Regions from separate parts of the Dehalobacter sp. MCB1 genome, predicted to be linked through region 2. Evidence: riboswitches for the same ligand, from Rfam matches in the RefSeq annotation. Region 2 holds a riboswitch; the other holds the start of a gene.
The links. A riboswitch is a leader RNA that binds a small molecule or an ion and turns the genes downstream of it on or off. The one in region 2 is predicted to bind cyclic di-GMP.
Positions count from the first base shown of each region.

Region 1: linked by a shared signal. The riboswitch ahead of A7K50_RS06475 (diguanylate cyclase) and the one ahead of A7K50_RS09350 (transglutaminase-like domain-containing protein) in region 2 are both predicted to bind cyclic di-GMP.

Region 1 covers NZ_LXPC01000010.1:17,712-25,289, forward strand. Annotated here, with positions in the region: gene A7K50_RS06460 (AMP-binding protein) at 1-58, shown strand, start outside; gene A7K50_RS06465 (agmatine deiminase family protein) at 251-1,282, shown strand; gene aguB (N-carbamoylputrescine amidase) at 1,314-2,189, shown strand; cyclic di-GMP riboswitch class I at 2,278-2,363, shown strand; gene A7K50_RS06475 (diguanylate cyclase) at 2,419-4,092, shown strand; gene A7K50_RS06480 (heavy metal-binding domain-containing protein) at 4,189-4,509, shown strand; gene A7K50_RS06485 (alpha/beta fold hydrolase) at 4,735-5,427, shown strand; gene A7K50_RS06490 (hypothetical protein) at 5,476-5,928, opposite strand; gene A7K50_RS06495 (hypothetical protein) at 6,261-6,455, shown strand; gene A7K50_RS06500 (polyprenyl synthetase family protein) at 6,461-7,411, shown strand; gene A7K50_RS06505 (ATP-binding protein) at 7,392-7,578, shown strand, end outside.
Region 2 covers NZ_LXPC01000012.1:324,145-331,722, reverse strand. Annotated here, with positions in the region: gene A7K50_RS09360 (cell wall-binding repeat-containing protein) at 1-512, shown strand, start outside; gene A7K50_RS09355 (glycosyl hydrolase family 18 protein) at 818-1,810, shown strand; cyclic di-GMP riboswitch class I at 1,891-1,975, shown strand; cyclic di-GMP riboswitch class I at 2,065-2,149, shown strand; gene A7K50_RS09350 (transglutaminase-like domain-containing protein) at 2,249-3,136, shown strand; gene A7K50_RS09345 (BTAD domain-containing putative transcriptional regulator) at 3,217-4,482, opposite strand; gene A7K50_RS09340 (class E sortase) at 4,629-5,276, opposite strand; gene A7K50_RS09335 (LPXTG cell wall anchor domain-containing protein) at 5,360-6,118, opposite strand; gene A7K50_RS09330 (SpaA isopeptide-forming pilin-related protein) at 6,371-7,578, opposite strand, start outside.

The DNA of each region.
Region 1 (7,578 bases), on a different contig from region 2:
CGGCAAGATCAAACGCGCCCAGATCCGTCGCGAAGATACGGAAAAGTTTCAGGGATAAAGAATAACTTTTAACATATACCTATCAATCATTGAATATTGTGATGATGCACCCCACATTATCGTGGGGTGATTTTATGCCTTGAAAAGTGGTGAGATTTTCATGTAAAATGAACTATAAATAATCAATAGGATAAATGTCAATTTGAAAGTAATGATGGATATATGTTGTTGCTGAAGAAAGGATAAACTGATGTTTCCGAGCGATTTGAACTATAGAATGCCTGCGGAATGGGATAGACACGAACGTACCTTTATTTCGTGGCCAGTTCGGGCATCAATGTGCCACCCCGAAGACTACGAGGCTGTTTGCGAGGGCTATACCGACATTATTCGAGCTATCGGGGAATTTGAACCCGTCACCGTGCTGGTAAACCCCGACGAACGATCTCTGCTCGAAGGCCGCTTTCGGAACAGGCAGATTGAGCTCCTGCCGTTGGCGCACAATGATGCCTGGCTTCGGGATAACGGGCCGACGTTTATCGTCAATGATCGGGGAGATACAGCCGGCATCAACTGGCACTTCAATGCCTGGGGCGGCAAATACCCGGACTGGGATCTGGACAACCAGGTCGCACCGCAAATATTGAAGCACCTTGGACTAAAACCGTTTGATGCGCCCCTGATTATGGAAGGCGGCTCGCTGCACGTGGACGGAGATGGTACACTCTTGACAACGGCCGAATGTCTGCTCAATCCGAACCGTAACCCTGATTTTTCCCGGGAACATATTTTGGAACTATTGAAGAAATATTTGAGTATCCACAAAGTCATCTGGCTGGAAAAAGGCTTATACGGGGATGAAACAGACGGTCATGTTGACAATATCGCTTGTTTTGCTTCGCCTGGCAAAATCGTGATTCAGATCTGTGACGACCCTTGCGATCCGAATTATGCGATTACCCGGGAAAACCTCGCGGTGTTAAACCAGGAAACGGACGCCAAAGGAAGAACCTTTGAAATCATCCCAATACAACAGCCTCCCGCCGTATTTGCCGACGGTAAACGCCTGACGTTGAGTTATTTAAACTTTTACTTTGTTAACGGCGGAATTATTTTACCTGTATTTGGGGGCCAGGCTGCCGAAACCGATGCCCTGGCTATTCGGACCCTGAGCGGGATTTTTCCGGAAAGACGGATCCGCACCATTGATGGAATGGCAATTATTGGGGAAGGCGGCAATGTTCACTGTACCACCCAGCAGATGCCTGCGGTAGATCTATAAAAATAATAGGCAGTAGGGAAGGAATTTAACGATGAGAAACGTCAAAGTGGCAGCAACACAAATGCGCTGCACCAGTAACGTTGAAGAAAATATTGCCGGGGCAGAGACACTGGTCAGGGAGGCAGCGGCCCGAGGAGCCCAGATTATCCTGTTGCAGGAACTGTTCGAGACCCCATATTTCTGTCAGAAAGAAAAATCAGATTATTACGGATATGCGAAAGAGCTAGAAAATAATCAGGCGGTCAGGCATTTCCGGCAAATCGCCAGAGAGCTGGAAGTCGTCCTGCCAATCAGTTTCTATGAGAAGAGAAACTATGCGCGCTACAATACAATTGCCATGATTGATGCCGACGGTGAGATCCTCGGCAAATACAGAAAAAGCCATATCCCTGACGGGCCGGGCTATGAGGAAAAATTCTATTTTAACCCCGGTGACACAGGCTTTAAAGTCTGGCAAACGCGCTACGCCAAGATTGGGGTCGGCGTCTGTTGGGATCAATGGTACCCGGAAGCTGCCCGCTGCATGACCCTGATGGGGGCAGAGATCCTGTTATATCCGACGGCCATCGGTTCAGAACCGCTGGACCAGACGATTGATTCCAAAGACCATTGGCAGGCCTGCATGCTCGGCCACGCTGCCGCGAACCTGATCCCCGTGGTCGCTTCCAATCGGATCGGCGTCGAGGAAGATGAAGATTCCAGGATTACCTTTTACGGTTCCTCCTTTATTGCCGGACCACTTGGCAAAAGAATTGCGGAAGCAGGGCGTACTGAGGAAACTGTACTGGTGGCTGAGTTTGACCTCGATCAGCTTGAGGTCCAGCGCCTGGAGTGGGGAATCTTCCGGGACCGTCGGCCTGATTTATATGGGATTATTGCTTCCTATGACGGAGAACTAATAGACTGATTCGTAAATTAAATAATTATACAATAATTGATTATTCATACATTTATTGACAGATTTCGTGTATTTTACTATAATTAAATCAAATCAAATGATCCTTAGGCAAACCTGTTGAAAAGCAGGGACGCAAAGCTACGAGTCTAAGTGCTGAAGCATATTGACAGTCGGGTTGCACACAGAAGATGAAAACCGCGGCTGCTTTGGCCGCGATTTTTTTTGAGGGAGGATCTACATGACAGCCGATTCCATCGTTGCAGCCAGTATTTCGATTACCTTGGTCTTGTTAATATCTTACGGATTTTTATATTTTTCCGAAAAGAAACATTATTTCTTAGCATGGAGTCTTTCTGTCTTAACGCTGATGATAACCTATCTTTCCAGAACTGCATTGCTGGAAACCAACAGCCCGTCCGTGGTGCTTCAGATTATCAACTATGCCTCTTCGATCGCAGGGTACTGGCTGGTATTCAAGGGTACGCAGTTGTTTTTTAGCAGAAGCTATCCGGTGTTCTGGGATATCGGCACGGGCTTTCTGATCCTTGCTTTTATATGTATTGCTGTTCAGGGAATCCCGACAACCGCTCTTTTACTTCTGTCTGTTGTCTGGATCATTGCATTATTGTCCAAAGCCGCTATGACATGCTTAAAAGCAAAAACACCGCAAGGCCCGATCCGAATAATACTTGGCTATACCTATATTTTTTGGGCCTTATCGATTTTACTTTATCCGTTGTGCAAATTAATTAACGTTATTCCACCGTCTGTAGGTTATTTAGTTGCCGGTGTTGTTGGTCTACTTGCTTATCTCAATATGCAGGCCCTGTATTTTCAAAGCATCCGGGAGGAGCTTGAAAGCAAAGAAGCAAATATCAGAAAACTTGTCATTTATGATAAATTAACCGGGGCCTACAGTCGTACCTATTTTGAAAATACGTTGGAAGATTTCCTGGATAAAACCCTCATGCCTGCAGCATTGGTCATGGGGGATTTTAATGGTCTGAAACTAATCAACGACACCTTTGGTCATGAAAAAGGGGATGAATTACTTGCGGACGGGGTCAGAATTATGCAGGAGACCATTGGCCCGGAAAATGTGATTATCCGATGGGGCGGGGACGAGTTTATCATTATCATGCCTGGTGTGCCGCTTGATCAGGCTGGCGTGCTTTTAAACAATGTCAAGGATAACTTAAAAATCTCCCGCCCGAAAACAGTACCGATCGATATCTCGTTTGGCTCGACGTTTTTTGAGAACAGGGAACAGCCCTTGGCAGAAATGATCAACCAGGCTGAGGAAAAAATGTATAGCAACAAACTGAATGAAAGCAAGAAAACCCGCCTTGCGATCATCGAGTTCCTGGAAAAACTGCTCTGGGAAAAAGATTATCAGACGGAAGCCCATGTCATGAGGCTGAAAAGTCTGGTCAGTAAATTTGGCAGTCAGATCGGCTTATCCGCAAGGGAAATCGTTGAACTGGTCCAGGTTGCGATGCTGCATGATATCGGCAAGATTGGCGTTCCGGGGGAAATCTTAAAAAAACAAGGTGACTTGACCCCGGAAGAATGGAGCATCATGAAAAAACATTCTGAAATCGGCTATCGGATTACGCAGTCTTCCAGGGAATTAGCGCATGTCTCGGAAGCCGTTCTCGGTCATCATGAATGGTGGAATGGGAAAGGTTACCCGCAGGGGCTGAAAGAAGATGAAATTCCGCTATTCTCGAGGATTGTATCCATTGTGGATTCCTACGATGTGATCACGCATGAAAGGCCTTATAAACGGGCCATGGACCCGTATAGTGCACTTGTTGAAATCAATAAATGCGCCGGCAAACAGTTTGATCCGTATCTGGTTACTGTTTTTAATAAGATTATGCAGGAATCCCTTGTTGTGAATGATAGGTAGCTGCCAAAAGGCGAAGAGGAATATAAATAAATACTTGGAGTGATATACTTATAGTAACGTTAACCTTATGAAATAGAGTTATTGGAGGAAAACAACATGATTTTAACAACGACACCGTCCGTAGAAGGACGCAGGATCACCGAATACTACGGGGTGATTACCGGAGAAGCCATTATGGGGGCCAATATTGTCCGCGATATTTTTGCGAGTATCACCGACGTAATCGGTGGACGTTCCGGAACGTATGAAGGCAAGCTGCAGGAGGCCCGCAATATTGCGTTGAGAGAAATGGAAGACCGGGCGTTCCAGATGGGCGCCAACGCCGTAGTCGGTATCGATCTGGATTATGAAGTTATCGGAGCCAACGGCAGTATGTTGATGGTCAGTGCTTCCGGGACCGCCGTAAGAGTAGAATAATCCCGAAATATTCAAAAGATACCCGCGAGCTCTGTACCAGCGGGTATCTTTCTGCTAGGCTAAGGGTATTGGAGTCTCTCAACCAAAGGATTAAATAAAAACCATTTATTAATATCTTCATCATAGTTTGTACTGTAAGCAGTACGTAGTAACAATACTTCGGGATACGCGAGATTTTCTACAACATACATGCAAAAGCCAGATAAAGACTGGAGGCAGTGATAGATGAACGCTATAGATGATGAGAAAACGAAATGTCTAATCATTCACGGGTTTGGTGGCGGGGTACACGAAGTGAAGCCTTTGGCCGAATATTTGACTGCTCTTGGTTATGATGTTATTTGTCCTATATTAAAAGGCCATTCAACAACCAGACATGAAATGAAAAAAGCAACTTATCTGGACTGGATAGATTCTGCTGAACGTGAACTTTTAAGATTAAAAGAAATTGGGGATGAAATTCTGCTGATAGGGTTCTCCATGGGAGGGCTGATTGCATTTAATCTTGCTTGTAAACATGATATTAAGGCCATTGTGACAATCAATACGCCCATCTTCTATTGGAACATATACCAAGTGTTTCGTAATATTGCGGATGACGTCAAGAACAAGAAGCCTAACCACATCAAGAGGTATTTACAAGCAAAAAAGATCTCACCGTTTTTGTCTATGATCCAATTCTTATTATTATTGCACCAAACGAAGCCAAAATTAAAGAAAATAAATTGTCCAATCTTAATTATTCAGGCTGAAGATGATGATACTGTAAGAAGAAAGAGTGTGGATTATATCAATAAACATGTGTCTTCGGATAGGAAAAAGATTAGATATTTCCAAAAAGGTGGTCATTTGATCCTTCTAAGTCCGATGGCCGAACAGGTAATGATATGTGTTGAAGATTTTTTACAAGACAAATAAGTTGAGCTTTATTTCGTAAAGCTGTACAAATGTATTGCAAAACGGTTCCTATGATGCGTTTTTCTTATAACCTTTAAATAAATAATAGCGAAACAGTAGTCCTAGCGTAATCCCAAACACAATTGAACCGATCATTTCTGAATAATAATCATTAATAGGTCTATGCGGAATAAAGTTACGCCCTTCAATAAGCCACATGAAAATGACTTCTAATGTTAACCAGTTTAATAAACTAATGCCGATACTTTTGACTATAAAATAGTCATGATCTAAGAATTTAAGTGCGTAGTAAAAAACAAGAGATAATACACAACCTAATATGATGGAATATATCGCTCCGAGGATATCATTAGGCCTGTCCAGTGTTATCATAAAGCTAGTGAGCTGATATACACTATACTTGGCAAATCCAAAGGTCATTAGAATTCTTGTCACGATTTCATAGGGAATCGTGGATAAAGCTCCCATAAACATAGCTAAAGTGGGTTTATCGTATTTCATCTTTCGTACTACCTTTATATCATAATATTCAAGACTAGTATTCCCAACATAAACATTTTTACAATTCTTTTTTTGCAATTCCTATGATAAGTTTGAGCAAGCCCATGCCCGCTGCAGTCGGGGCAGGGCCTTTATTTATACTGTCATGGGATAAAATATAAAATTCGACAAAACATTCTATTATTCACTGAAGGAATATGGCGCTATTTGAAGAATTTTCCTTATAAATGATCAAGCTGAAGGGAATTCATCAGAATGAATGGAAACTTTGACAAAGACTACTTTCAGTAAGACAAATGGTAAATTTTTTTATTATGAAAGGGGTTTTCAGGATGAACTATGAAGGTATTGCCAATTTTGTTCACGAGTGCGTCAAAAATCCCAAATTGCTAACCCAGGCTGACCAGCAGAGTAAAAATATCGTAAAACCCACTGAACTTCCTGTTATTCAAAATGTTTTTTCAAGGGGTAAGGTATCCGGGGGCGCCATTGCCATTGAAGTCAGTCCGCTTATTCAGTGGGCATAGAATAAATGAATTTTCAGCTTGATCAAAACATCTTTGCAGAAATTAATAGGATTATGGAAGCAACGAAACTTAGTGCTGAAATGTGTCAAATGATTCAAAATTCATTGAATGCAGACAGTAGTACGGGTGAATTATTTAAATGGGCCTATTTAACCACTATGAGTTGCGAGTGTACAGGGGGAAAGCCAGAAACTGCGCTGCCGGGAGCAATTGCGATGGAATTTTTTGCCTTGGCAGCGGATATTTTTGACGATATTCAAGATCAGGATCATGATGATCTGCCCTGGCGAAAAATTTCGGAGGCGAAAGCTATAAGCCTGGCAAATTGTCTTTTAATGTTAAGCGATGAGGCAATTAGCGAAATTCAGGATGATAGGATTTATAGAGAAATCAGTAAGACTATACACCACGCTGGGGTAATTGCCAGTGATGGTCAATTCAGGGAGTTCCTTTATGCTGACTGTGATCATATTTCTCTTGAGCAATGCTTTGAAATAGTCAAACGAAAGTCAGGAAGTTTGACTTCCTGTGCGTGTAAAATAGGAGCGATCCTGGGAGGGGCTTCAGATTCTATTAAAGAGTTGTTAGCAGAGTTTGGCCAAAACTTTGGGATCATGAACCAAATCCGCAACGATTTAAATGACTTTCTGGATTTTCAGAAAAAGCATGATTTTACAAATAATATAAAAACCCTACCCTATGTTTACCTTTTACACACAGCAAAAGAAGTGGGCCAGTTCCATCTGCTTAAAAAGGAAAAAGGCTACCGGTCGCAACAATTATTGGATAATGAAAAAGAATTGTTGAAAAGAACTTCTGCCGAAGAAGGGGTTAGTCAATATTGTGCCGTCATGTTTGAAATTTATCGCCATGTTGCTGGTGAAATCCTTGAAAGGCTTCCCGTTCCAGAAAAACAAAAGGAGAAGATGAAAAAACTTGTGGGAGAAATTTATTAATCGGCATATTTATTATTTAGCAAGTGTGATTTTCATTGTGCTAGGACTTGTTTACTTTGTTGCTTGTCTGGAACGGCCATATATAGGTCTTGATCTAAAAAACGTAAACGGCCACTGGCTGGTGGTAACATGCGATTCTATTGGCGAAGCGTATCAATCCGGGATAG
Region 2 (7,578 bases):
GGTACGACGAGTACGATTACAGTGACCTTGCGCAGGTTGTAGATTATATTCAGATTATGTCTTATGACAAACATTATTCGACGTCTGCTCCCGGCCCGATTGCGCCATTGGATTGGGTCAGAGAAGTTATCGCTTATGCTGTGACTGAAATCCCTTCGGAAAAGATTCTGATGGGTGTACCTTACTACGGAAGAGCCTGGAGAACAGAAGGAAGCGGCTGGGTGTCCAAGGTCTTTGGCTGGGCAGTCGCGACGCAGACCGCTGACCAGTTCTGTGCTACAATCACCCGAGAGACCACGTTGACAGACCCGATCGGCGTACCGACCTTTAAATATGTCGATGAAAGCGGCTACAGCAGGACAGCTTATTTTGATGACCGGCTGAGCTGGGGAGAAAAATTGGATATCATGGACGAATACAATCTCGGGGGCATCGGCGGCTGGTCCATGGGCTGGATCAACGAAGTCAGTACTCCGGAGCTATACCCGCTGCTAAAAGAGCGGATCAACTAATTTTTTACAGACTCCATGACGTTGAGTCTGCATGCCACAGTTCCAGCGTCAAGCGGAGCAAGGAAGCGAAGCGCGGCCTTTTGACGGCCACGGATGGCCTAATGTCGCGATGCCATGGATGGCAAGGAGCGACGTGTCAAGGATGACACAACGGCCGAAAGCGGAATTGTGGCATGCAGACAGGCCCGATATACTTAAGTCTGACTGTAATTTACTATTTAGTACTAGAGGGTGTTCACGCACCCTCTTTTTTCTTACTGAATATTGATATCAGAAGATAAGAAACTAAGAAGTGGGGTTTCAAGATGATAACTAACCTTCAGTTCTGGGATGGATACGGCAGTAAGGCGGCTTACGAGAAACAATTGGCCTGCGTTTCCGGCAATCTTCTGAAATCAATTGATATCCTGGTCCCAAATTTTGCAGGGCCGCTGCAAGCGGATGGCAGTTTTGGCTGTGTCTTTACCGATCCTGAAATACCGAAGTACCTGGTCGCTCTCGGACAACGCAGCGGCGCCAAAGTGGTTCCGATGGTGCTGGGTAGCGGCAAGACTGCCGGGGATATGCTGCGTGATCCTCTGAAACGCAGTATTTTTAAGGAAAGCTGCCTGAAGCTCATCAGGGATACCGGAGCGGACGGGATTCTGGTCGATCTTGAAGCGCTCTCGTCCGATACCGGACCGGGACTTACCGCTTTAATGAAAACCCTCTATGCGCAGTTATCCGCCGAAGGAAAGCTCACCCTCGTCTCTGTGATGTCCCGGACTTCCGACACAGCAGAGCCCTGGTGCGTTCAGTATAATTACCCTGAACTCGCCAAATATGTCGACTATATACAGATCATGTCCTACGATCTGCATTATGCTACATCCGCTCCAGGTCCAATCGCCCCACTGGACTGGGTAAGCAAGGTCATGGCTTACGCAGTTACCCGGATTCCTTGCGAAAAAATTCTAATGGGCATGCCCTATTACGGAAGGGCTTGGCGACAAGACGGCACCCGCTGGGCATCCAAGGCACTTGGGCTTACCGTTGCCATACAAACCGCTTCTCGCTATCATGGAAAAGTTACCAGAAAGACCGTCCCTTCAGACCCCCTAGGCATACCGTTTTTTTTCTATACGGATGAGCATGGCTTCCAGTGGACAGTTTATTTTGACGACTGTCAAAGCTGGAAGGCAAAACTTTCCTTAATCAACACATTCGGCCTTGGCGGGGCCGGCTGCTGGTCCCTGGCCTGGCTAGATCAAGAAAGTGCTCGAAAATTAAACCCGCTGCTGCAGGAATTATTTTGCTAAAAAATGTCACATACTAGTTACATCTTTTTAAAAAACTATTGCCAAGAGGCAATTTGTATACTATAATTTGGATAAGCAAAAGCGATAAATGGCAAATCCGCCGAAAGACGGAGACGCAAAGCTACGGGCCTAACACCACAAGGTTATGGCAGCCGGGTTACCGAAAGTGCAGTTATAGTGCTTATAACGCCTGTTTCGGTATCCGGAACAGGTATTTTGTATTAATAGTTAAACGATTTTCAAAACTAAATAGCAGACGATAATGGCAAACCCGCCGAAAGACGGAGACGCAAAGCTACGGGCCTAACACCGCAAGGTTATGGCAGCCGGGTTACCGAAAGTGCAGGACAAGTCTTTATCATTTTGACATAATGATTGCCCTCTTCAGGTAGCCCCTGAAGAGGGATTTTTTTTAACCGAGAAAGGTGGTTCAACACGATGCAAAGAAAATTATCTTTGAAAGTAATATCAGTTGTTTTGGCAGCTCTGATGTTTATAACCCTTAGCACAACAAAAGCAGAAGCGGCTTACAACGTAGCGTTCCAGACAGATACCATACAGGTGACCTCTCCTTCAATTAGTGGCACCCAATATGACCGTTCCTTCACCATCGAAGGGACAAGCACTCTGAGTAAGATCTGGCTTTGCCTGAGAGGACCCAATGGGGAAATCACAACGGTCCCCGTCTCTGTGAATCAAGGTGTGTTCTCTAAAGTAATTTGGCTGCGTTTTGGAGCCGGTCTATATACGATCTGGGTTGGAGACAACGGAAAACAGTTTGACGGTAGCATTCGCTTCGAGGTACAGAATACTTCAACAGAAAATTACTTTTGCCTAACTCCTTCCGGTTTTGTAAATAGTGACAATCCTACCATCAAAAACCTAGCAGCTTCCCTTACGAAAACATGCACAACGGATATGGATAAAGTAATCGCCATACACAGCTGGGTTACAAAGAATATTGCTTATGATACCAATGCGTATTACAGCGGAAATATCGGCGTCAATACAGCGACAGATGTCATCAGAAGCAAAAAAGGAACATGCAGAGATTATTCCTTCGCCTTCACAGCACTGGCCAGAGCAGCCGGTGTGCAAACCAGAGTCGTATATGGAGATGCCTGGAGCAGCTCGCAGCAGGCCTACGAAAAACATGCCTGGAATGAAGCTCTGGTTGACGGAGAATGGATCAGCATCGATACTACCTGGGATGCAGGTTATATTAAGAACAAGAAATTCGTAACGGCCAGCACGACCAAATATCTGAACATGGATGCGGGAACCTTTGCGAAGACCCATAAAAATACTTCAGTAACCCTTTACTAAGAAATCTCCTGTCAAATCATATAAGATAATAATAAATCCGGCATCATCCATGATGATGTCGGATTTATTGATGAAGTCATTCAAATCATTTCATTGGCAATCGTCTGATTGGCAACGATCGGCTGGTATCTTGCCTTCAAGATGACATCGTTCTGTCGTGTCTTTTCTCGGAAGGCATTCTCAAGACGTCCAACAACCATCCGCGTACTCTCCACATTAATGCCCTGTAGGATAAGGACCAGCTGGAGTTCATCCCAGGTTGCACAGACATCTCCCTTTCGCAGACTTCTGGCGACAATTTCTTTTAATGTCTGAAAAGCTTTGTCGGCAGCGTCTTTGTTCAGTACCGTTTTTTCACTGGGCTGCAAGGTCAATAGCACTGTAAACATTGACTGGCCGCTGCGTTCTACTCTTCGCCTTTCGAGATCATAAACAGATTTAAAAGTTGCTCTGTCACAGAAAAATGGTCCGTCACCATCCGTGCCGGCAATTTCCTCCTGTACGGATTCGATGTCAGCCCGCACAGTCTTATCCTTCGCTGTAATCCTACTATATAGATTCCTCAATTCGGTAGATGGCCTGACACCAAATTCCTGATACAGTTTACTTGTGATATATTCATAATTCTGTTTGGCATCTTTCACTTTTCCTTCTTTGAGAAGTGCCTCCATCAGGATAACATGAAATTCTTCCTCAAGCGGTTCATTAATGATCACTTTTTCACAAACCTCGATCACAAGCTTGTTCTCTCCTTGTGCTGTGAGAAGGCAGCAGTAATCCGACATCGCTTGGAGATACAAACGCCGGTAATGATTTCTCAGAGGTATTGTCCATTCGTTGTATATGGATTCTGAAAGGTAACTGCCCAGATACAACGCTAAGATATTTTGATAGTACGACATGGATTTTTGCGGATCAACAGATTTATTTTGCCTGGCTGCCGTAAAATATTGATCAAATTCTTCAGCGTCCAGCCGATAATTAATGTCCGGATTCCAGCCATAACAGCCATGGGTATATATAATCAGCTGATCCTCATTCATAGCATCATTGTCCAAGGCACCTTTATTCAGTGCCTTACGCAGACGGTAAATCATTGTTCGGAAAGCCTTATTGGAATACTCGTAATCCTGATCAGGCCAGAGCGTATCCTGAATGGTCTCGGGCATTATATTTTTTCCGCGGTTGGTGATAAAATATTTGAACAAATCCCACATTTTTTGAGACTTGTGGGACTCCGCGGACAAAACAACACTACCCCTTTTGACACAGAACTGTCCAAAGGTACGAATATAGATGGGTCCTTCTTCAATGATATTTTGAAGTTCTTCTTTTTCCAGTGCCACAATAACCATTCCTATCCAAATATTGGCTATGCTATATGTAAATTTATTATAAATTAAGTCCCTCTTTAATACAATATAGGATAAGAAAATATTGATTAAAATTGTGATTATTTTAGAACAAAAATAAAAAGAGGCTTTACCTCTTTTTATTTTTCTTGTATTTCTTTCAAAACAGCCCTGCAGGCCAGCCGCTCTGTCTTCGTGTAACAAGTGGTCAGGGTGAGGACCGGCTCTTCGGTGGGAGCGATAACGCTCCAATCATTGGTCATAATCGGATAAACCTTTTCAACAAAATAAATGTACTTTTTCCCTTTGTAAGTGAGATAGATCTGATTCCCGGGATTCAGTTTATATAAATTTCTAAACCATGATCCGTACATATCTTTATGGGCAGCAATCGCCGTATTGCCTTCCCCAGGGTATGCCGACTCTTCGTACCAACCTGGTCCGTACGAAAGCATGTATTTGGATGTTCCAACCACGACGATGGAAGAAAGGTGAATATTCGGTATTTCAATACGCATCATCGCGTTGATCTTCTTTGGTTGAACAGTTTGAGGCTTTGTCTCGGCTGCTGTGGCAGCGTCCTCAATAACCGGGGATTCCGTACTTAATTGGTCTGCACTTGTCGGTTCTATCGCCGAAATCTGTGAATTAAGTTCTTTTTCCAGGATAGACTGCTGATAGTAAGCTTTCAGGTTCGTATACAAGGGATAAAGCGCAATGAGTATCCCTACAATAATCAGAATCAAAGATACTCTTTTTATTATTATTTTGCCGTTCCTACTTTTCATGGTCTTTCACCTGCCTGACCCAATCTCTACTTACTCAACAATTTTTAAAAACAAACGGTAGTCTTTTTTATCCAATTATAAACTTATTTTTGAACTCTGCGAAGTATTAATCCTGAACCGGCTATCAAAAGACCGCTTATTAAATAGGCTGTCGTGTTGCCGCCTGTTTTGGGAAGATCTTTGGTTGGTAATATTTTTTCGGGCTGTGCAGCTACAGCAATTTTTTCTTTCTGTTCTTCAGAAGGGCTAAATACTTCTTCATCCATCACAGTAATCGCTTCATTACCATCAATAATCTGGGTTTGATATTGATTGTCGCTCGAAGTTTCATCCTCAACAGGATTCTGGGTCTCGTCGATGCCTACGCTGCCCTGAACCTCGTTGCTACTTCCGCTACCTTGATTCTCGTCGCTGCTTCCTGCATTATTTTGTTCACTTTGAAGCGTGATCCAGATGTTCAGTGACCCTTCTGCTTCCGTGCTATTTCTCCAGGTAGAGAAGGTCATTGTATGGTCATTTTTAACTACATCGATCTGTTTGATCTGATTCACAAGTTTTTCTTTATTATCTGCTTCTTTCCAAAAGCCTGGTTCCTGTTCCATCATCGGAATGACTGTCTCGTTACTTAGGGTGACACTTACTGCTGAAATACCTGTGATTTCCCCTTCAAAATGCACATTGATTTTGGTATTGGGAATGTTCTTTTCTTTTTCCTCATTATCGTCATTCTTGGCATACGCCACATTGAAAGAAAAAACAAGGTAAAAAATCATGCATACGGCGCCGATTTGAATCATTCTCTTTTTAAAGTTTCTACTGATGCTATTTATCATTTTTTTCATTTTCTTTCCTCCGTTTGATTTCCTTCTATCATATAGTCACAACTCAATTTACAATTTTATTATCATCACTATACACAATGCCTGTTACAACTTAGTCACAAGTAAATCACAACGATGAAATGATGTTACTATAAAGTAATCTTCATTGATCCTAGAAAGGTAGAAAAATATAAAACCGGGATATCTAAAGATATCCCGGTCAGATTGAAAGCTATTCTTTTAATACTTATTTTGAATACTTATTCGTCTCGCTTATTTTTGGAACCTACGAAGCAGGGCTCCTACGGCTGCAAGTATAGATCCACTCAGGAGGTAGGCTGCTGTATTTCCGCCGGTCTTCGGAAGTTCTTCCTTAATCTTAATGGACTCATTCTTTTCAGGCGGGCTAGCAGGCGGGTTTTCTGCGTTTGTCGCAGTTACCGTTACTGTTGTTCCAGTTGCAGTTGCATCGATGACATAATAGCCCTGAGTATCCGGTGTCTGTACGGTATTATTGATACTCATGTTTTGGAAGGTAAAACCTGTAGGAACAGCAGATTCTTTCAGATAGTAGGTACCAGGATCAAGATTGGAAATTGTCTCGCTTAGCGGGCCTACGATAGAAACTGAGTTAATTGCTGTATAAGTTTCTCCGGCTTTTGTGTATAGTGTGAAAGTTGCCGTCGGATTTATTGCGGTTACATCAGTTGTATAAGCTTTGTTGATCTGGATATTGACTTTTCCCGGCGGTGGGGGCGGTGGAGGTGGATTGTAGCTGTTCAGCGCGGTGAAATTAACGACTACAGGTATTTGTCCATCCCCCTGTTCTGTATAAGTTCTCTTTGTTACCTTGATTACATAATAGTTGTCGACTTTCTCTAAAACCGTATCACCTTGTTTGACGCTAAATGAGTAATTGGAAGGAATCTCTTCAGCGAGGTAGTACGTTCCAACCGGCAACACAAATGGTTCTGTTGTTTCACCACTGCCTAGATAGAATGGATTTACAACATCTTCATAGCCGGTAGCGGTTTTTTCTTTCAGGTTGAACTTAACATCCTTGTCATATACCGTGCCGCTATACACTTTGGTAATTGAGATTTCACCAATTTCTTCGGTATTTGTTGCATGAATGACTACAGATGGTATAGCTGCTGTTGTTCCTTGATCTTTCTCCACCTTAATCGGGTAGTATCCATCTACTGGATCTACGGGATCATAAATGCCATCCCCATTAACATCGATTTCCAGTGAGGTCAGTTCATATCCATTTTTGTTTGTGGATATTTCTTGTAGATAGTACATGCCAACAGGCACAGTGACTTTTTCAAAGCTACCATCTCCGGTGACGGTGATTGTCTTAACCGTATGATATCCTAAGCTATCATGGGTACAAAGCTTGAACGTCGCGGATGGTGGATCCGAAACAACATTAGTTCTAAAAGTACCTTCTCCGCGCCAGTATTTATAAATTTGAATCG